2 regions of the Rhizobium sp. TAL182 genome follow, and region 1 is predicted to be linked to the other one. Evidence: predicted binding sites of a transcription regulator. Region 1 holds the regulator's gene; the other holds the start of a gene.
What was found. Region 1 encodes LexA, which represses DNA repair genes until DNA is damaged. Its sites were predicted from a motif close to TGTTCNNNNTGTGTTCNG; they were not measured.
Positions count from the first base shown of each region.

Region 2: Tal182_RS22020 (metallopeptidase family protein) is a predicted target of LexA. The motif match lies at 5,288-5,305, and genes of this name have one in related genera.

Region 1 covers NZ_CP021024.1:2,110,332-2,120,959, forward strand. The annotation lists gene lpxA (acyl-ACP--UDP-N-acetylglucosamine O-acyltransferase) at 1-3, shown strand, start outside; gene Tal182_RS10640 (LpxI family protein) at 7-888, shown strand; gene lpxB (lipid-A-disaccharide synthase) at 885-2,054, shown strand; gene gltA (citrate synthase) at 2,082-3,371, opposite strand; gene Tal182_RS32710 (hypothetical protein) at 3,638-3,859, opposite strand; gene Tal182_RS10655 (ComEC/Rec2 family competence protein) at 3,836-6,091, shown strand; gene lexA (transcriptional repressor LexA) at 6,072-6,791, opposite strand; gene Tal182_RS10665 (VOC family protein) at 6,990-7,886, shown strand; gene kdsA (3-deoxy-8-phosphooctulonate synthase) at 7,883-8,728, shown strand; gene eno (phosphopyruvate hydratase) at 8,869-10,143, shown strand; gene Tal182_RS10680 (septum formation initiator family protein) at 10,278-10,598, shown strand.
Region 2 covers NZ_CP021024.1:4,435,624-4,446,251, reverse strand. The annotation lists gene leuB (3-isopropylmalate dehydrogenase) at 1-667, opposite strand, end outside; gene Tal182_RS22050 (pyridoxal-phosphate dependent enzyme) at 838-1,770, shown strand; gene leuD (3-isopropylmalate dehydratase small subunit) at 1,872-2,480, opposite strand; gene Tal182_RS22040 (glyoxalase/bleomycin resistance/extradiol dioxygenase family protein) at 2,718-3,137, opposite strand; gene Tal182_RS22035 (hypothetical protein) at 3,244-3,477, opposite strand; gene Tal182_RS22030 (CoA ester lyase) at 3,591-4,496, shown strand; gene Tal182_RS22025 (DUF1737 domain-containing protein) at 4,496-4,702, shown strand; gene Tal182_RS22020 (metallopeptidase family protein) at 4,726-5,163, opposite strand; gene Tal182_RS32805 (hypothetical protein) at 5,326-6,279, shown strand; gene Tal182_RS22015 (DNA polymerase Y family protein) at 6,320-7,738, shown strand; gene Tal182_RS22010 (error-prone DNA polymerase) at 7,735-10,628, shown strand, end outside.

The sequences.
Region 1 (10,628 bases):
TAGTCCGTGGCTTTAACAGGCGACACCGCTGCGGGCCGGTTGGCGATCATCGCCGGCGGTGGCCTTCTGCCTTCCTATGTCGCCGAAGCCGCGCGCGCGGCTGGCGAAAATCCCGTTATCGTCGCGCTGAAGGACGAGAGTGATCCACGCTGGGAAGGCTATGATCACGCCGTTATCGGCATCGGCGATTTCGCCGCCCTTGAGGGTCTCTTCAACCGATATGGCGTCGGACGTGTGGTGATGTCGGGAAGTGTGCGCCGCCGGCCGGAATGGCGCGAGGTGCGCCCGACGCTGCGCATTCTGATGAAGGTCCCGGCCGCCATTCGCACACTGCTCTCCGGCGGCGACGATACCGTTCTGCAGATGGTGATCCGGTTGATCGAGGGGAACGGTCGGCGCGTCGTCGGCGCCCACGAGATCGCCCCCGACCTGCTCGCTTCCGTTGGCCCGCTTGGTGCCGCCGCGCCCGGCGAGGAAGACCGACGCGATATCAGCCAAGCCGCCAATGCCGCCGAGACGCTTGGCCGGCTGGATGTCGGGCAGGGTGCCGTCAGCATCGGCGAGCGCGTCGTCGCGCTGGAAGGACTTGAGGGCACAGATGAGATGCTGGACCGTGTCGCCGGCCTCAGGGCCGCCGGACGGATCTCGCCGCGCCGCCGCGGCGTGCTCGTCAAGCTCTGCAAGCCGCAACAGGACATTCGCGCCGACCTGCCGGCGATCGGCGTTGCCACAATCCAGAATGCTGCGAAAGCCGGCCTTGCCGGCATTGCAATCGAAGCCGGTCGCTCGCTGGTGCTTGATCGGACCGCAGTCATCAGCGCCGCCGACGAGGCTGGGTTGTTCGTCTGCGGCATCGATCGCGGTCTGCCGGCATGGGGGCTCGAATGAATGGGGCGCCGCTGAAGATCGCCGTCATTGCCGGGGAAGTGTCGGGCGATCTGCTCGGCGCCGATCTCATCGCGGCCCTCAAGCGGAATTACAGCGGACCGGTGGAGCTTGTCGGCGTTGGCGGCGAGGGGCTGCAGACGGAGGGATTGAAATCCCTGTTCGATTTTTCCGAGCTGTCGATCATGGGCGTCACCCAGGTGCTGAGCCGGCTGCCAAGGCTGTTTGGCCTGATCCGTCGAACCACGGCTGAGATCATCGCCGCAAAGCCGGACATCCTTGTCATCATCGACAGTCCCGATTTCACCCATCGCGTCGCCAAGCGCGTGCGCACGGCGTTACCCGATCTGCCCGTCGTCAATTACGTCTGTCCGAGCGTCTGGGCCTGGAAGGAATATCGCGCCACGCGAATGCTCGGCTATGTCGATCACGTGCTTGCCGTTCTGCCCTTCGAACCGGCAGCCATGCAGCACCTCAATGGTCCGGCGACAACCTATGTCGGGCATCGTCTGGTCGCCGACCCAGCACTGCTGGAGACGCGTCGCCTGCGCCTGGGAAGGCAGCCAGGTAACGGCCCGATCCTGCTTCTTCCCGGCTCGCGCTCCTCCGAAATCCAGAAGCTTCTGCCTTACTTCGAGGTCGCCACGAATGAACTCGTCGCCCGCAACGGGTCCATGCGCTTCATTCTGCCGACGGTGACACACAGGCAAGCGCTTGTCCGCGAAATCACGGCGGGCTGGGCGGTAAAGCCGGAGATCGTCGTCGGCGCGCAAGCAAAATGGAAGGCCTTTGCCGAGGCCGATGCAGCCATGGCGGCGTCCGGAACCGTTATTCTCGAGCTCGCACTTGCCGACGTTCCCGTCGTCTCCGCCTACAAGGTCGACTGGATCATGCGCATGCTGACATCGGGCATCAAGACCTGGACCGGCGCGCTGCCGAACCTGATTGCCGATTACCCGGTCGTGCCGGAATATCTGAACGATGTCGTTCGCGGCGCAAGCCTTGCACGCTGGATGGAAAGGCTGTCGGCCGACACCTATCAGCTGAAGGCGATGAAGGAAGGTTACGAGCTCATCTGGCAGCGCATGCAGACGGAAAAGCCGCCCGGCGAACATGCCGCCGAAATCCTTCTCGACCTTTTGAAAAAGAAAAAACCCGGCCATTCCTGACCGGGTTTCTTTTGAGCTCTGAAGCGATCAGCGCTTCGAAACCGGGATGTAGTCGCGCTTGGGCTCGCCGACATAGAGCTGGCGGGGACGGCCGATGCGCTGTTCCGGATCCTCGATCATCTCGTTCCACTGCGCAATCCAGCCGACGGTGCGGGCAAGCGCGAAGAGCACGGTGAACATGGTGGTGGGGAAGCCCAGAGCCTTCAGCGTGATGCCGGAGTAGAAGTCGATGTTCGGATAGAGCTTCTTCTCGATGAAATATTCGTCGGTGAGCGCGATACGCTCCAGCTCCATCGCCACTTCGAGCAACGGATCGTCCTTGATGCCGAGTTCGCCCAGCACTTCATGCGTCGTCTTCTGCATGATCTTGGCGCGCGGATCGTAGTTCTTGTAGACGCGGTGACCGAAGCCCATCAGACGGAACGGGTCGTTCTTGTCCTTGGCGCGGGCAATATACTCCGGAATGTGATCGACCGTGCCGATTTCGGTCAGCATGTTGAGCGCTGCTTCATTGGCGCCGCCGTGAGCGGGGCCCCAGAGGCAGGCGATGCCGGCGGCGATGCAGGCGAACGGGTTGGCGCCCGACGAGCCGGCGAGGCGGACGGTCGAGGTCGAAGCGTTCTGCTCGTGGTCGGCGTGCAGGATGAAGATACGGTCCATGGCGCGCGACAGAACCGGATTGACGACGTATTCCTCGCACGGAACGGCAAAGCACATGCGCAGGAAGTTCGAGGCATAGTCGAGATCGTTCTTCGGGTAAACGAAGGGCTGGCCGATATGGTACTTGTAGGCCATGGCGGCAAGCGTCGGCATCTTGGCGATCATGCGCAGGCTGGCGACCATGCGCTGGTGCGGATCGGTGATGTCTGTGGAGTCATGATAGAAGGCCGACAGGGCGCCGACGCAGCCGCACATGACGGCCATCGGGTGCGCATCGCGCCGGAAGCCGGTGAAGAAGCGGCTCATCTGCTCATGCACCATCGTATGGTGCGTGACGCGATAGTCGAAATCCTTCTTCTGCGCGGCCGTCGGCAATTCACCGTAGAGCAGGAGGTAGCAGACCTCGAGGAAATCGCCATGCTCTGCGAGCTGCTCGATCGGATAACCGCGGTGCAGCAGCACACCTTCGTCACCGTCGATATAGGTGATTTTCGATTCACAGGATGCGGTCGAGGTGAAGCCCGGATCGTAAGTGAAGGAAGCGGTGTTCTTGTAGAGAGCACCGATGTCGATGACGCTCGGGCCGATCGTGCCGCTTTTAACGGCGAGGTCGACTGATTTGTCACCGATTTTTATTGTAGCGCTTTGATCCGTCATGCTGATCCTCCGAAATGTCGGTGGCGCCACAAAAGCGCCATAGGGGTTAAGCGTCCTTTCCGATAGCTATATGATCGCAACGCTAATGCCAAGTTACCGTGACGGCATTTTGTGCATTGCGGCATCACCTTTTAGGCACTGCAGCAATGAGCCGCACGCATAGCGGAAGCCGATGATTCGACTGGTCTTTTGCCGCTTAAGATTTTCCCTCATATTTCAATCGATTATCCTTGCCGGATTTGCTTGGAGGTTGCATTCTGGCGACTTTACGGGGTGATCTTGGGCGGGGCATGCAGGAATTGACGACAGCCGAATTGCGGCCGCAAGCGGGCGTCGGCCTTGCCGATCCGCCGGATTTTCCTGCGCCTGCGGTGGTGACTCAATCGGTAAGGACGCAGTCGCAGACCCCATTGCGTCGTCGGCTGCTGGCCACCGCCCGGCAATCGCTGCGTGCCGGAGCCTGCATGCTGGGCGAAGAGGCCGATCATGGCCGCCTGCTGCTGTTCTCGCCGGTCTTCCTCGGAGCCGGCTCGGCCTTCTGGTTTCTCGGCAGATCGGATTTTCCCCTCGTTGCATCGCTGCTCTGCCTGCTGGTGTCGGCGGCCGCGGTTTTCCTCACCGGTCCCAGCCGGCCGGTCTTGCGCGCAAGTTTCATGGCGCTGGCACTTTTCGCCGGCGGCATGCTCACGGCTCAGTTCGAGAGCTGGCGGGCTTCGACGGTGATCCTCGATTCATCCGTGACGACGACGGTGACCGGCCGTGTCGAACGGCGGGAAGGCGACGGCCGCGGGCGCTGGCGCTACATTCTTGCCGTCACCGGCACCGAGGCGCCGGAGCTGAAACGGCCGCCGAGACGCATCACCGCGATCGTCCGGGGCGCCGATGCGCCTTTCGAGATCGGCGACATCATTACCGGCAAGGCACGGCTGACGCCGCCGGCCGGCCCCGCACTTCCCGCGCTCAACGACTTCTCCTTCGGTGCCTATTTCGACGGCATCGGCGCCAACGGTTTCTTCTACGGTGCGCCGGAGAAACTCGACTTGGAGGCAGGCCCGCAGGCGGACAGGTCGACGGACGCGCTGCTCGAATGGCTCTACCGCCTGCGCAGCAGCATCGGCGACCGCATAAGATCGATCCTGCCCGGTGACACCGGCGCTTTTGCCGCTGCCCTGGTGACGGATGAACGGCGCGCCATCTCGAAGACGACGACGGAGGCGCTGCGCCAGTCCGGCCTTGCCCATGTCGTCGCGATCTCGGGCCTCAACATGGCGCTGTCGGCCGGCATCTTCTTCGTCGGCTTCCGGATGCTGCTCAGCCTCTTTCCCGGTGTCGCCCAAGCCTATCCGACAAAGAAATTCGCCGCCGCCGGCGCGCTCATCGCCGTCACCGCCTATTACCTGATCTCCGGTTTCGGGGTTTCGGCCGAGCGCGCTTTTATCATGATGGCCATTATGCTGATTGCCATCTTCTTCGATCGGCCGTCGATCAGCCTGCGCAATATCGTTCTCTCTGCGCTCATCATCATCGCCATTTCACCTTCTGAAGTATTGGGACCGAGCTTTCAGATGTCCTTTGCCGCGACATTGGCTTTGGTATCGGGCTATCAGCTCTGGAAGGACAGGCGTGTCCGCGAAAACGCTTTTCTGAAACTGCCGATCATCAGGCCGGTGGTTGCCGTCGCCGGTTTCTTCGGCGGCGTCTTCCTGACCTCGCTGATCGGCGGCTTTTCCACCGCACTGTTTTCGATCGAGCATTTTCATCGCCTGACGGCTTACGGCCTGCCGGCAAACCTTGCGACGATGCCGATCATCTCCTTCATCGTCATGCCGGCCGGGTTGCTGGCGATGTTGCTCATGCCTTTCGGTGTGGACGCTCCGCTCTGGAAGGTGGTCGGATTCGGCCTCGATCTGGTGATTGCGGTCGCCAAGACGGTGTCCGGCTGGGGCGGTGATATCGGCGTCGGCCGCTTGCCCGCCTGGTATTTCGCAGTAGCGGTGGCAGGCTTTCTGCTGCTGACGCTGCTGCGCACCCGACTGCGCCATGTCGGCACATCGATCATCGCCATCTCGACGCTCATCGTGCTGCTTCTGCCGGCTCCCCGGCCGCCGGATCTGGTGATTTCGGAGGATGGCAGTCTGGTTGCGGTTGTCGCGGCTGAGGCAATAGCTTCCAACCGTGAAAACCCGCCGGATTTCATCTTCGACCAGTGGCAGCGAGCGCTGGTCCTGCCGACACATGATCCGCCGAAGATGCTGGATGGTCCGGCTATCCCGCCGGAAGGAGAAGACCGCCGTGTCAGGCTTTCCCGCGATCAGCAGAACGAAGCGAGCGCAGCGATGCGGGCAGCCGCAGCAGGCGGTGAAGCAAACCGCTTTTCCTGCGTCAAGAAAGCCTGGTGCACATCAAGACTCGGCAATGGCCATATCGTCACCGTCATCGACAATGCCGCCTATCTCGGCCCGGCCTGCGATACGGCCGATATCGTCGTGACCTCGGTCCGTCTGCGCTTCGACAGCTGCCGCTCAGGCGGCACGCTTTTCACCGGCGAGACGCTGCGCAGGACCGGTTCCGTCGAATTGCGCTTCGCCGGTGCCGACCTGGAGGTCACCACCGCCTTCGATGCTTTGTCGCGACCATGGATGCGCCACCGCGCCTATGATTGGCGCAACGATCGTTTTACCGATTCCGGCCCATCCGGCGTCAGTGATAGCGACGGATGAGGCCGACGAGCTTGCCCTGCACCTTGACGCGGTCGGGTCCGAAGATGCGGGTCTCGTAGGCCGGGTTGGCGGCCTCGAGCGCGATCGAGGCACCCTTGCGGCGGAAACGCTTCAGCGTTGCTTCCTCGTCGTCGACGAGGGCAACGACGATATCGCCGGGACTTGCGGTGCTGCCGTTGCGGATGATCACGGTATCGCCGTCGAAGATGCCGGCATCGATCATCGAATCGCCCTTGACCTCCAGCGCATAGTGCTCACCGGAGCCGAGCATATCCGCGGGAACGACGATGTCGTGGGTGTTGTTCTGGATCGCCGAGATCGGAACGCCGGCGGCGATACGTCCCATGACCGGCACAGAGATGGAGTTGCCATTGTCGGCGACCGGCTTTGGCGCAGCGGGGGCGGCGACCGGCTGGGGCTTTCCGAGGCTGCCCTCGATGACGCTCGGCGAAAAACCGCGGCGCTGTTGAAGGCTGGGGTTATAGGCCTCCGGAAGTTTGATCACTTCAAGCGCCCGGGCGCGATTCGGTAGGCGGCGAATGAAGCCGCGCTCCTCGAGCGCCGTGATCAGCCGGTGGATTCCGGATTTCGAGGCGAGATCCAGGGCATCCTTCATTTCGTCGAAAGAGGGAGGGACGCCGGATTCCTTCATGCGCTCATGAATGAAAAGGAGAAGCTCCTGTTGTTTGCGCGTGAGCATCGACGTCAGACCCCGTGATTGAAACAAATCCAGAACAGACACTATATGTTCCATATGTGTTCCGCAAGTAGCTAAATTTCCGTAAAACTTCGCGCCAACTCGTCGAGATTTTTATTTTCATTCGCCGGATTGGTGCACATGTCTTGCATTGAGCGAGGTGCTGTCGCACATCTCTTGCCGGTTTCAGGAGGGATATTCATGAACGCGCATTCCGCCAAGTCGCACCCGCTGGATCATGTCGTGCTGCCCGTGGTCAATATCGATCTGGCGCGTGAAAGGCTCGGCAAGCTCGGTTTCACCGTCGCCGCTGATGCGCGCCATCCCTTCGGAACGGAGAATGCCTGCGTCTTTTTCGCCGACAAGACCTATCTGGAGCCGCTTGGCGTTGCGAGTGTCGAGGAGAGCGAGGCAGCGGCCCGCCAGGGCAATGTCTTCATTGCCCGCAATCGCGCCTTCCGTTTCCGCTGCGGCGAGGAGGGACTTTCTGCGCTGGCCTTCCTCAGCGAGGATGCCGGCGTCGATCATAAGCGCTTCGTCGGCAACGGCGCGAGCGCCGGTGAGATGTTGCAATTCAGCCGGCCGATGCGGATGCCGGATGGTTCGGAGAGCGTCGGCAGCTTCAAGCTGGCCTTTGCAGCTGATTTGCGCGCCCCCGATTTCTTTCTCTTTACCTGCCAGCGCATCAATTCGTTCCCGACAGATCGCGCCGCGCTGGAGACGCATGCCAATGGCGTGATCGGTATCGCCGAGATCGCGCTTTGTGCGCCGGACCCGGCGGCATTCGCCGCTTTCGTCGGACTTGCGATAGGGCAGGCGGCGGCCGAGAAAACCGGTTTCGGCGTGAATATCGCGGCATCGAATGCGAAGATCAGCCTGATGACGCCGGAAGGGCTGGAGGCCTACTTCGAGCTTGTCGTCTCCTCCGCCGATCGTGGCCTGCGCGGCCGGGCAATCCTCTTCACTGTCGCCGATCTTGCCGTGACAGAAGCGCATTTGGCTGCTAACGGGGTGACCTACACGCGCAAGAACAACCGCATTCTGGTGAAGCCCACGCCCGGGCAGGGTGCGCTCTTCGCCTTCGAGGAAAAACGATGAGCACCGACACGAATTCCGAAGTCAGGATCGGCGAAGGCGAAGGCCAGGTCACCTTTTCCAATACCGCCCGCCTGTCGCTGATTGCCGGCCCATGTCAGATGGAGAGCCGCGATCACGCCTTTATGGTCGCCGGCACGCTGAAGGAGCTTTGCGGCAAGCTCGGCATAGGCCTTGTCTACAAGAGCTCCTTCGACAAGGCGAACCGCACCTCGCTCTCGGCAGAGCGCGGCATCGGCCTGGAAAAAGGCATGGAGGTCTTTGCCGACCTCAAGAAGGAATTCGGTTTTCCCGTCATAACCGACGTCCATACGGCCGAGCAATGCGCCGAGGTGGCCAAGGTGGTCGATGTCCTGCAGATCCCGGCCTTCCTCTGCCGTCAGACCGACCTTCTGATCGCAGCCGCCAGGACCGGCCGCGCCGTCAATGTCAAGAAGGGCCAGTTCCTCGCCCCCTGGGATATGAAGAACGTCCTGAAGAAGCTCAATGCCAGCGGCAATCCGAACGTGCTGCTGTGCGAGCGCGGCGCCTCCTTCGGCTACAATACGCTGGTTTCCGACATGCGCTCGCTGCCGATCATGGCGGCGATAGGCGCGCCCGTCATTTTCGATGCGACCCACTCCGTCGCCCAGCCGGGCGGGCAGGGCGAATCCTCGGGCGGTCAGCGCGAATTCGTCGAGACGCTGGCACGCGCGGCAGTGGCGACGGGTATTGCCGGCGTCTTCCTCGAAACACACCAGGACCCTGACAACGCACCATCCGACGGCCCGAACATGGTCTATCTCAAGGACATGCCGCGGCTGCTTGAGAAATTGCTTGCGTTTGATGCGGTCGCCAAGGCCTGACCTTCAACAGGATGACACGATCGTGGTCTAGGCCACTTGGGAATGCCGATTCGAAGGCTGGTAATTGCGCATTGTAATTTGCACGCCTTCGATTATGACAGGCTTCGAACGTTTGATCACCCACCGAGCAGGAAGAACCCATGACTGCAATCACCGATATCATCGCCCGCGAGATCCTCGATAGCCGTGGCAATCCCACCGTCGAAGTCGACGTCTATCTCGAAGACGGCAGCATGGGCCGCGCGGCCGTTCCCTCGGGCGCCTCGACGGGCGCGCATGAGGCGGTCGAGCTGCGCGACGGCGGCAAGCGCTATCTCGGCAAGGGCGTCGAAAAGGCGGTCGAGGCGGCCAACACCGAGATCTTCGACGCGATCGGCGGCATCGACGCCGAAAACCAGATCCAGATCGACAACATCATGATCGAGCTCGACGGCACGCCGAACAAGTCGCGCCTCGGCGCCAATGCGATCCTCGGCGTGTCGCTCGCCGTCGCCAAGGCTGCCGCCCAGGCATCCGGCCTGCCGCTTTACCGTTACGTCGGCGGCGCTTCCGCGAGCCTCCTGCCGGTGCCGATGATGAACATCATCAACGGCGGCGCCCATGCCGACAACCCGATCGACTTCCAGGAATTCATGATCCTGCCGGTCGGCGCCGATTCGATCGCCGAAGCCGTGCGCATGGGTTCGGAAGTCTTCCATACGCTCCGCAAGGAGCTTGCCGCGCAGGGCCACAACACCAATGTCGGCGACGAAGGCGGCTTCGCCCCCGGCCTGAAGAGCGCGCCCGAAGCCCTCGACTTCATCATGAAGTCGATCGAGAAAGCCGGCTACAAGCCGGGCGACGACATGTGCCTCGGCCTCGACTGCGCCTCGACGGAATTCTTCAAGGACGGCAAGTATGTTCTCGAAGGTGAAGGCCGCACGCTCGAATCAGGCGCCATGGCCGAATATCTGGCAGAGCTTGCCGGCAAATACCCGATCATCTCGATCGAAGACGGCATGGCCGAAGACGACTGGGATGGCTGGAAGGCACTGACCGATCTGATCGGCAACAAGACCCAGCTCGTCGGCGACGATCTCTTCGTCACCAACTCCGCGCGCCTTCGCGACGGCATCCGCATGGGCGTCGCCAACTCGATCCTCGTCAAGGTCAACCAGATCGGTTCGCTGACGGAAACGCTCGATGCTGTCAACACGGCGCACAAGGCGGCCTATACCGCCGTCATGTCGCACCGCTCCGGCGAAACCGAAGATTCGACCATCGCCGATCTCGCCGTCGCCACCAACTGCGGCCAGATCAAGACCGGTTCGCTGTCGCGTTCCGACCGTCTTGCCAAGTACAATCAGCTGATCCGCATCGAGGAAGGCCTCGGCCCTCAGGCGCAGTACGCCGGTCGCTCGATCATCAAAGGCTGATCCTTCCGATTTTTGCGGCTCGACCCGCGCCTCCCGGCGCGGGTTTTTTCTTGCGCGCTTTTTACGGTCAATGAACGGTTAATCTCTGTGCGTTATGCTGAACGAATTGGTAATGCGTTCAAGAGCATGCGTGTATGTGGACAAAGCATCATAAGAAGAGAAAGCTCGGCCGCTTCGTCATTCCGGCCATGACGGTCGCCTTCCTTTCCTATTTCGGTTATCATTGCATCCATGGCGATTATGGCCTGCGGGCGACGGAGACGTTCGAGCGTCAGCGCGTCGCGCGCGAACGAGAGCTTGCCGTCTTGAAGGCGAAGCGCGAACATCTGGAGAGCCAGGTGGCGCTGCTGAGTGATGGCTCGCTCGACAAGGATATGCTGGACGAAAAGGCGCGATATCAGCTGAATATGTCGCGTGCGGACGAGATCGTCATATTCAACCATTATTCCAATTAACCGGAATTCGGTTAATTGGAATTTCTGGTT
Region 2 (10,628 bases), 2.2 Mb from region 1:
TATGTTCGAGCTGAACGTCGGAATATTTCGCCTTATGCGTTTCGGTCACGACCTGGTTCCACAGCACGCCCGACTTCATGACGTTGCGCTTTTCCATGGAGCAGACGCGGTTCTGCCTTGTGCGGGCCATTTCGAAAGCGACGCCGGCGATGCGTTCGATCTCGTAGGTATCGTAGACCTGCGTGTCGATGCCGCGCTTCTGGCCGTTGCCGAGGTCGATGATCTCCTTCGGTTCGCCGAAATAGACGCCGCCCGTCAACTCGCGAATGATCAGGATATCGAGGCCTTCGACCAGTTCCGGCTTCAGCGACGAGGCTGAGGCCAGGGCCGGATAGCAGATGGCGGGGCGCAGGTTGGCGAAGAGCTGCAGGTCCTTGCGCAGGCGGAGCAGGCCGGCTTCCGGGCGCACCTCATAAGGCACGCTATCCCATTTCGGGCCGCCGACGGCGCCGAACAGAACGGCGTCGGCGGCAAGCGCCTTCTGCATGTCGGCTTCCGAGATCGCCGCGCCATGGGCATCATAGGCGGAGCCGCCGACAAGGCCTTCGTCGGTGACGAAACCGGCATTCATCGCCTCGTTCATATAGGCGATGATCTTGCGGACCTCGCCCATGGCCTCGGGACCGATGCCGTCACCCGGCAGCAGGAAAAGATTGCGCGCTGTCATGGAGCCCTCCTGGAAAAACAAGCTGCGGCTTCTTAGACCCCGGAAATGGGCATTTCAAGCGAGAGAACGGGTGAATCGGTACGCTTCGCTCTCTCAGCGCCGACGGTTGCTCCGACGCCTTCAACTGGAATAGAACGGTGGGCTCCAGCATTTATTTCCGGAATGTTTCCATGCCTTCAGCGCCTCTTCATCTCGACACGCCTCTGGCTCGAACAGCGCCTGATTACAGCGCCAGCGGCAAGCCGCTCTGGCTGAAGCTCGATGCACTGCAGCCCTCCGGCAGCTTCAAGCTGCGCGGCGTCGGCCGGCTTTGCCGGCACGAGGTGGACAATGGCGCGCGCGAGATCTTCTGTGCTTCCGGCGGCAATGCCGGTATTGCCGCGGCCTATGCCGGCCGGGCGCTCGGCGTGCCGGTCACGATCGTCGTGCCGGAGACGACGGCGGCCGATGTCCGGCAGACGATTGCCGCAACCGGCGCCAATGTCCTCGTGCACGGAGTTGTTTTCGACGAAGCCAATGCCCACGCGGTCGAACTCGCCCGCAGCCGCAAGGCAAGTTATGTGCATCCTTTCGACCATCCGCTTCTGTGGGATGGCCATGCGACGCTGATCGACGAAGTGGTGGCGAAGGGTGCAAAATTTGACTGTGTCGTCACCAGCGTCGGCGGCGGCGGGCTGCTTGCCGGCATTGTCGAGGGGCTGAAGCGAAACGGGCTGCCCGACGTGCCTGTGATTGCCGTCGAAACCGAAGGGGCAGCTTCGCTGCATGAGAGCCTCAAGGCAAATGAGCGCATCGCCCTGCCCGCAATCACCTCGATCGCCACATCGCTCGGCGCGCGGCAGGTGGCCCCGCATGTCTTCGACCTGCCGAAACGGCATCCGATCGAAAGCGTTCTCGTCAGCGACGCCGACGCCGTTGCCGCCTGTCTGAAATTTGCCGATGCGCAGCGCATCCTAGTCGAGCCGGCCTGCGGTGCTGCCCTTGCCGTTGCCGATGTGCATGCCGGGCTGCTTGCCCGCTTCGACAATCCGCTGATCGAAGTCTGCGGCGGCATCGGCGTGTCGCTGGAAAAGCTGAGGCTCTGGAAAGAGAAATTTCTCTGAGCTGCGGCAGTTACAGCGTCCTTTGCGCGCGTGAGATGCGCGCCGCTATAAAGAAAAAGCCGGGCGAAAGCCCGGCTTGATCGATCGGCAGTTCGTCAGGGTTAAGCGGCCCAGGGATGCGAAGCGGCGTTCTTCTTTTCGAATTCGTCGATCGCCTTGCCCTTTTCCAGGGTCAGGCCGATATCGTCGAGGCCGTTCAGCAGGCAGTGGCGCTTGAACTCGTCGAGATCGAACTTGATCGAGCCGCCATCGGGGCCGGTGATCTCGAGGTTCTCAAGATCGACGGTCAGGATGGCGTTGGAGCCGCGCGAGGCGTCGTCCATCAGCTTATCGAGATCTTCTTGGCTCACCTTGATCGGCAGGATGCCGTTCTTGAAGCAGTTGTTGTAGAAAATGTCGGCGAAGCTCGTCGAGATCACGCAGCGGATGCCGAAATCGAGCAGCGCCCAGGGAGCGTGTTCGCGCGAGGAGCCGCAGCCGAAATTGTCGCCGGCGACCAGGATCTTGGCATCGCGGTAGGCCGGCTTGTTCAGCACGAAATCGGGATTTTCGGAGCCGTCTTCATTGTAGCGGGCTTCGGCGAAAAGGCCCTTGCCGAGACCGGTGCGCTTGATGGTCTTCAGATAGTCCTTCGGAATGATCATGTCGGTGTCGATGTTGACGACCGGCAGGGGGGCTGCAACGCCCGTGAGCTTCACGAATTTATCCATGACCCATGCTCCATTTCAGCAAATGTACTTTCCTGAATGTGCATCTAGTCCAGTTTTTTGCCGAAATGAAGGAGAATCTTTCTAAAGCGTACCGCGATCTTTCAGATTCGCTTGCTACGCTTTAGGTCTGGTCTGCCGCATGTCGTTCTCGCAAAACCGCTGCACACTTTTGCGCGACATGCTTTCAAATGGTGGCCACGCGGCGTTTCGCGTGGCCTGGCAACGGTACGCGCCGCGTTATTTGGCGGGCGCGTTCAAACCCCAGAGGACGCCGAACGGGTCGCGAAGCTGGCCGTAACGGTCACCCCAGAACATCAGTTCGACCGGCATGACGACTTCGGCGCCGGCGGCCACGGCACGATCCCACCAGAAATCGATATCGTCGATGACAAGCTGGATGGCGAAGCCTTCATGACCTTTGAAGGGATGGCCGTATTCGGGATAGGCATCCGCCAGCATGAGGGAGCTGCCATTGATATAGAGATGAATATGCATCGTCCGGCCGCTTTCATCGACCGGCACCCTGTGGGCCTCTTCGGCACCGAAGGCCTTCTTGTAGAATTCCGCGGCCTTCACCGCGCCATCGACGGTCAGATAGGGCAGCAGGCCATTCTTCACCGGCGGCAACTTGGCCGGCTTGTTTTCCGTCGTATCCATGCTCGTCCTCCATCGTTTTTGAGCGCCGGCAGAATGCCCGGCTGCTTCAAAGACGTATCATGGAAGCATGATGCGACAGTGTCGGCGATTTTTTTGAAAGCAGGCCTCAGAGATCGATGATCGTGCCGCGACCGTCGTTCCAGATGCGCATCTCCGGCTTGCCGTTGTTTGCCTTGGCGCGCACCGGAGCAGGCTTCATCTTCATCGAAAGCGCGCGTCCGACCATGAGCACGGTCAGGATGCCGCCGACGGCAAGCGTCACCGAGAAGGTGAGAAGCAGCATGGCGACAAAAAAGGTGGCGCCGGCCAGCATGAAGAAGATGGAGCGAATGTTCTGCATGGGTTTGAGACCTTTCTACAGAAAGGAATGTGGTCCTTCCTTTTCCTCTCTGCAAGGCAAGCATGGCTTTTTGTTGTCTTGCCGGGCTTTGCGAAGCTTGGCACTAATGGCTGATGAAGCAAACTACACCTCTGCGTTCCTCAAGTCTGCGCCGCTCGGTGCTGAGTGTCCCGGCCATCAATCTCCGGGCGCTCGAAAAGAGCCGTTCCCTTGATTGTGATGCGGTTATTTTTGATCTGGAGGATTCCGTCGCGCCCGAGAACAAGGGTCAGGCGCGGGAAAATCTGCGGGCTTTTTTTGCCGGGCCGCCGCTTGCGGGCAAGGAAAGGATCATCCGCATCAATTCTCTGTCATCCGCATTCGGGGCGGCGGATCTCGATCTGGTCAAAGCGCTTTTGCCCGACGCCGTTCTCCTGCCGAAAGTGGATGGCCCCCAGGATGTCACCGACATCGGCGATCTGCTTGCCGATGCGAATGCGCCGGAGGAGCTGCGCATCTGGGCCATGATCGAGACGCCGCGTGGCGTGCTGAATGTCGGGGCGATCGCCGAAGCCGGCTGCATACCGGGGGCGCGGCTCGATTGCGTCGTCGTCGGCCTCAATGATCTGCGCAAGGAAACCGGCGTCCTGCCGCAGCCGGGGCGAAGCTTTCTCGTGCCTTGGCTGATGCAGATCATTCTGGCGGTCAAGGCCTATGGGCTCGATGCGCTCGACAGCGTCTTCAACGATTTCCGGGATGGCGAAGGTTTCGACGTCGAATGCGGGCAGGGACGCGCCATCGGTTTTGCCGGCAAGATGCTGATCCACCCCGCGCAGATTGCGGCCGCCAACCGGCATTTCGGCCCGAGCGCGGAGGAGATTGCCGAGGCGCAGGCAATCATATCAGCCTTTGCTGATCCGGCGGCCAGGGGCCTCAACGTCATCAATGCGAACGGGCGGATGATCGAGCGGCTGCATCTTGTCCAGGCCGAAGCTCTGGTTCATAAAGCGCGTCTGATTTCTGCAAGAAAGCACGCCTGATGAAACTCTACCGCTTCCTGACCGGCCCCGACGACGCTTCCTTCTGCCACAAGGTTACCGCCGCCCTCAACAAGGGCTGGTCGCTGGAGGGTTCGCCGACCTATGCCTTCAATGCCGCAACCGGCGCGATGCAGTGCGGACAGGCCGTCGTCAAGACTGTCGAAGGCAAGGATTATGATCCGGAGATGAAGCTCTCCGAGCAATAGGACCTTCTGCCGAACGCACGGTTTCAGCGCTCGGCAGCTTCCTCGGCGCTGGCCTCGATCCGCTCCATATCCTCGTCGCTCAGCCCGAAATGGTGGCCGATCTCGTGGATCAGGACGTGAGTGATAATATCGCCGAGCGTCTCGTCGTTCTCGGCCCAATAATCGAGGATGGGGCGGCGGTAGAGACGGATGCGGTTCGGCATCTCGCCGGTTTCCACGGTGAAACGTTCGGAAATTCCCCTGCCCTCGAAAAGGCCGAGCAGATCGAAAGGGGTTTCCAGCGCCATGTCCTCGAAAACGTCGTCATCGGGGAAATCCTCGATCTCGATCGTGAGATTGGTCGTTAGCTGGCGGAATTCATCCGGTAGATGGCTGTAAGCCTCCATGGCCAGCGACTCGAAGGTGCTGATCGTCGGCGCATGGCGGTCCTGCCAATCATCGCTCTGGTCTATGCGGGCCATGAATATTCCTTCCTTTGCGGGCCCATATAGAACCTTTGCCGCCGATTTTCGAGTGCGGAATCAAAGGCAGGAATAAATTCATAGAAAATGGTTGTTGACTCTTCTTCAGCTCTCTGGAATCCATAAGAACATAACAGGAACAAGACGGATGGAGTAAACGCCATGGCGCAGAACGCCCTGGCGCGCGAGCGGCTTTTTGCGCTCCGCGAAACCATTGCCAAGCTGGAAGGAAAGCCTGCGCCTGCGCTTGCGGCAGCGGAGCGGGAAGCCCTGGCTTCGGGTGAGGCCGGGCGGCAGGATGCGGAACGGAATGGGCGCGCACAGCGCCTGCCGTTTGGCGTGACATCGCTCGACGAAGCGATGGAAGGCGGGCTGCCGCTCGATGCGATAACGGAAATCCGTTCGACGCTTTTCCGGGATGCGGGAGCTGCCAGTGGGTTCGCCCTTGCGGCCGCAGCGCTGCTACAGCGAGTGGAGGAGGCGAGCGATTGTTCGCCAATACTCTGGATCGGCGATACGATCTCGACGATGGAAGCCGGTCTTCCCTATGCAGTGGGTCTGCAGGATTTCGGCCTGCGGCCCGAGTGTTTCCTGCAGGCTTTGCCGCGCAAGCTCGACGAGGCGCTCTGGCTTGCGGAAACCGCGGTGGAAAGCGGCGCCTTTTCGGTGGTCATCCTGGAGATCAGGGGCAATCCTGCGCATTTCGGCCTGACCGAGAGCCGGCGGCTCGGTCTTCGCGCCAAGGCGGCCGGCCGGCCCCTCTTCCTGCTTCGGCAGGCCGGAGAGGAGGAGGCGAGCAGCGCCGCCTTCCGGCTGCTTGCCGAACCCGCGCCCTCCGGCATGCGGGCTCTGCCGGATGGATCGAGACTTGCCGGCAGTATCGGCAATCCGGTTTTTCATCTCAGCCTGGAGAAGAGCCGCAACCCGGCTCCGCTCTCCCTTCTTCTGGAGTGGAACCCCCATGAACGTCAGTTTTTCCCCATCGACAAGCCAAGGCGCGCTCTTACTCCAGACGAACGGTCAGCGCATCCTGGCGCTCAGCTTTCCGCATCTTTCGACGGACAGGATCGCCCGCAGAAAATGGGGTCTTTCCTGGCGTTCGAGAGGGCGTCCTGAGGCTGCGCCGATCGTCTGCGCCGGAAAGTACGAAAATGCCATGCGGCTGACGGCGCTGGACGAGGCCGCGGAGGCGCTTGGCCTGAAGAAGGGTCAGGGTGTCGCGGAAGCGCGCGCCATGCATCCGAAACTCGATATCGTTGAGGAGGATTCGGCCGCCGATGCGCGGCTGCTCGAAGCCATCGCCGACTGGTGCGACCGCTATACGCCGCTGGTGGCGATCGACGGACGGGACGGGCTGTTTCTCGACATTAGCGGCTGTGCCCATCTTTTCGGCGGCGAGAGAGCGTTGCTGAAGGATATTCTCCTCAGGCTTTTCCATATGGGGCTCGACGTCCAGGGTTCGATCTCCTCTTCCCCCGGCCTTTCCTCGGCCATCGCTCGTTTCGGCAATGGCGGCGTCATCGAAGACGAGGAAATGGAGGATGTGCTGGCGCCGCTGCCGGTCGCCGCGCTTCGATTGAACGAAGACACCGTGGCATCGCTGAAGAAGCTCGGGCTGAAATATATCGGCGATGTCATGAATGCGCCGCGGGCGCCGTTGACCCGCCGTTTTGGAGCGAGCCTGCTTTTGCGGCTCGATCAGGCGCTCGGACATGACGAGGAACCGGTTTCGCCGCGCCTGCCGGTTGCGAGCCTTTCGGCCGAGCGGCGGCTGGCCGAGCCGATCGGCACCGAAGAGGATATTCTTGCCCTTGCCGGCCAGATCGCCGTGTCGCTGAAACCCTCCCTGGAAGCTCGCGGCGCCGGTGGCCGCGTCTTCGAACTCGTGCTGTTTCGGGTCGATGGCCGGGTTTTCCGGATTTCGGTCGGCGCTTCACGGCCGCTCAGAGAGCCGAAGCGGATCGCGGATCTTTTTTCCCAGCGTCTGCAGGCAATTCATGATGATCTCGATGCCGGATATGGTTTCGAGATCCTGCGGTTGAATGTCGTGCGCCATGAGCCCTTCGAAGGCACACAGGGTGACTTCGACGGCGGCCGGCAAAGAGAGGTCTCGCTTGCAGCTTTCGTCGACCGCGTCGCGGCCCGCCTTGGCGCGGACTGTCTCCAAAGCTTTCAGCTCCGCGAAAGCCACGTGCCGGAGCGTGCCGCTATTGCAAGCCCGTTCATGGAAAGTTTTCCGGCGCATCGCAGGAGCGAGGGATGCCGTCTTTCCCCAGCTCGCAGCGAGCGGCCCCTGAGGCTTTTTGCCAGACCGGAACCGGTGGAGGCCTTGCTTGCCGAAGTTCCGGAAGGGCCGCCGCAAAGTTTCCGGTGGCGCCGTATGCAGCATCAGGTTCTGCGCAGCGAAGGCCCGGAACGGCTTGCCATGGAGTGGTGGATCGATGGCGCCGACGCCAAAACGCGTGACTATTTCCGTGTCGAGGATAATGCCGGGCATCGTTTCTGGATTTATCGCGAAGGCTTTTACGGTGAAGAGCCGCCGCCGCGCTGGTTCATGCACGGGATTTTCGCATGAGTGCGGCACCTGCATTTTTCGAGATCGGCGCCCGCACCAATTTCTCCTTTCTGGAGGGTGCTTCGAAGCCCGAGGAAATGGTGGTGCAGGCCGCTGCGCTGAAACTTTCCGGTCTTGGAATCGCCGACCGGAATTCGGTAGCCGGCGTCGTTCGGGCGCATGCGCAGGCGCAGGAGATCGAAGAGAAATTCAGAAGAAGGCACGAGAAGAACCTCGACGGCAGAGAGGAAGAGAAGGTTCTCGATCCGATCCGGATTCAGCCGGGCGCCCGTCTCGTTTTTTCGGACGGAACGCCTGATATCCTTGCTTATCCTGAGAACAGGCAAGGGTGGGCGCATCTCTGCCGTTTGCTGAGTGCGGGAAATTTGAGAGCGGAGAAGGGATCCTGCCTGCTTTACGAGGCGGATATCATGGAATGGGGAGACAAGATGATGCTTGCCCTCGTTCCCGGCCAGGCGGCTGCCATCGAGCCTGTCGCCCAGCAGGAATTGGAAGCCTGTCTCGCCCGGTTCCGGAACCGTTTCGGCAAGGCGTTTCACGTGGCGCTGGCGCCTGCCTATGATGGCCGCGACAGGCAGGTTTTCGCGGCACTTTCCGTGATCGCCGCCCGCCACCGCATTCCTGTCATCGCGACCAACCAGCCGCTCTATCACCATACGGATCGCCGCCCCCTTTCCGATATCGTCATCTCGATCCGGGAGCATGTGCCGATCGCCGAGGCAGGATTTCTTCTTGCTCCGAATGCCGAGCGTTATCTCAAGGACCCACGTGAAATGGCCCGGCTGTTTCGCGACTATCCGGAGGCGATTGCCAATACCGGGACATTTTTCGGCAGGCTTTCGTTTTCGCTCGATGAGCTGAAACACAATTACCCGTCGGAAAACGATCCCGGCGAGACGCCTTATGAAACCCTCGAGCGTCTGACGAAGGAGGGCGCTGTGAAGCGCTATCCGGATGGCGTTCCTGCTCAAATCCAGACCCAGATCGACTATGAACTCAATCTCATCCGGGAGAAGAAATACGAGCCCTATTTCCTGACGGTCCACAAGCTTATCCAGCATGCACGTTATGAATTGAAGATCCTGTGCCAGGGCCGCGGTTCTGCAGCCAACTCGGTCATCTGCTATTGCCTCGAGATCACGGAAGTCGATCCGACCAAAAGCACGTTGCTTTTCGACCGCTTCATCTCGATGGATCGTGACGAGCCGCCTGACATCGATGTGGATTTCGAGCACGACCGACGCGAAGACGTCATCCAGCACATCTACAGAAAATATACCAAGGAGCATGCCGGGCTGACGGCCGGTGTCACCACCTATCGCACCCGTTCCGCCGGCCGCGAGGTCTCCAAGGCCTTCGGGCTTTCGGAGGACGTCCAAGCGGCGATCAGCAGCCTGGTCTGGGGCTGGTCGGAGGATAATCTGTCGGAGCGGGATGCCAAGGCGGCGGGGCTCGATATTTCGGACCCGGTGACATTAAACGTTCTGCGCTATGCGTCCGAGCTCCTCGGATTTCCGCGTCACCTGACCCAGCATGTCGGCGGCTTCGTCATCACCCGGGACCGGCTCGATGAAGTCGTGCCGATCATGAAGACGGCGATGCCGGATCGCTACATGATCGAATGGGACAAGGACGATCTCGACAATGTCAAGATCCTGAAGGTCGATGTTCTGGCGCTCGGAATGCTGACCTGTCTCAGGAAAGCTTTCTCGCTGCTCGAACTGCATTACGACGTGAAGAAAACCCTTGCCGATCTCGGCAATAGGGAACACGGAGACGAGGGCGTACCGGTTTATGACATGATGTGCCGGGCCGACACGCTGGGCGTCTTTCAGATCGAAAGCAGGGCGCAGATGAGCATGCTGCCCCGGCTGAAGCCGCGACGATTCTACGATCTCGTGATCGAAGTGGCGATCGTCCGTCCGGGACCAATTCAGGGCAATATGGTCCATCCCTACCTGACGCGACGGGAGCAGTCGCATTCTCCCGGTTTCAAGATCGACTATCCGAAAGACGAGATGATCCCGATCCTCAAGCGGACGCTTGGCGTCCCGCTGTTTCAGGAACAGGCGATGCAGATCGCGATTACGGCGGCGGGATTCTCGCCTGCCAAGGCCGACCGCCTGCGCCGCTCGATGGCGACCTTCAAGCGGTTGGGAAAGGTCAACGCGTTCAAGGATGATCTGATCAATGGCATGACCAGCAGAGGCTATCCGAGGGATTTCGCCGAACGCTGCTTCAGCCAGATCGAAGGCTTCGGCGAATATGGCTTTCCGGAAAGCCATGCGGCTTCCTTCGCCCTGCTGGTCTATGCCTCGTCCTGGATCAAGGCCTATTATCCCGACGTCTTTTGCGCTGCCATGCTCAATTCGCAGCCGATGGGCTTTTACGCGCCGGCGCAGCTTGTTCGTGATGCCAGGGAACACGGGGTCGAGGTCCGACCCGTCGACATCAACAGATCCAATTGGGATTGCCATCTCGAAGAGGCGGTATTCGACAGAACTGCCGTCGATAGGCGGCATGCCGATATGCGAGCCATCATCAAGGCAAAGCGAGCCGTTCGCCTCGGCTTTCGGCAGGTCAAGGGTCTGTCCGAGAAAGCGCTGGAGAGCCTTCTCGCCAACAGGGGCGATGGTTATGGCTCGGTTCGTGATCTCTGGCTGCGGTCCGGTCTCGACAAAGCCGATATCGAAAGGCTGGCGGATGCCGATGCCTTCGGCTCGATCGGCCTGTCGAGACGTGAGGCGCTTTGGGCTGCAAGGGCATTGGATACGAAATACGCTCCTGAAAAATTGCCTCTGTTCGATCGGGTGAACCATATCGATCTGCAGGTCGAACCGAAGACCAGTCTGCCTGATATGCCGCCGGGCGAGCAGGTGATCGAGGACTA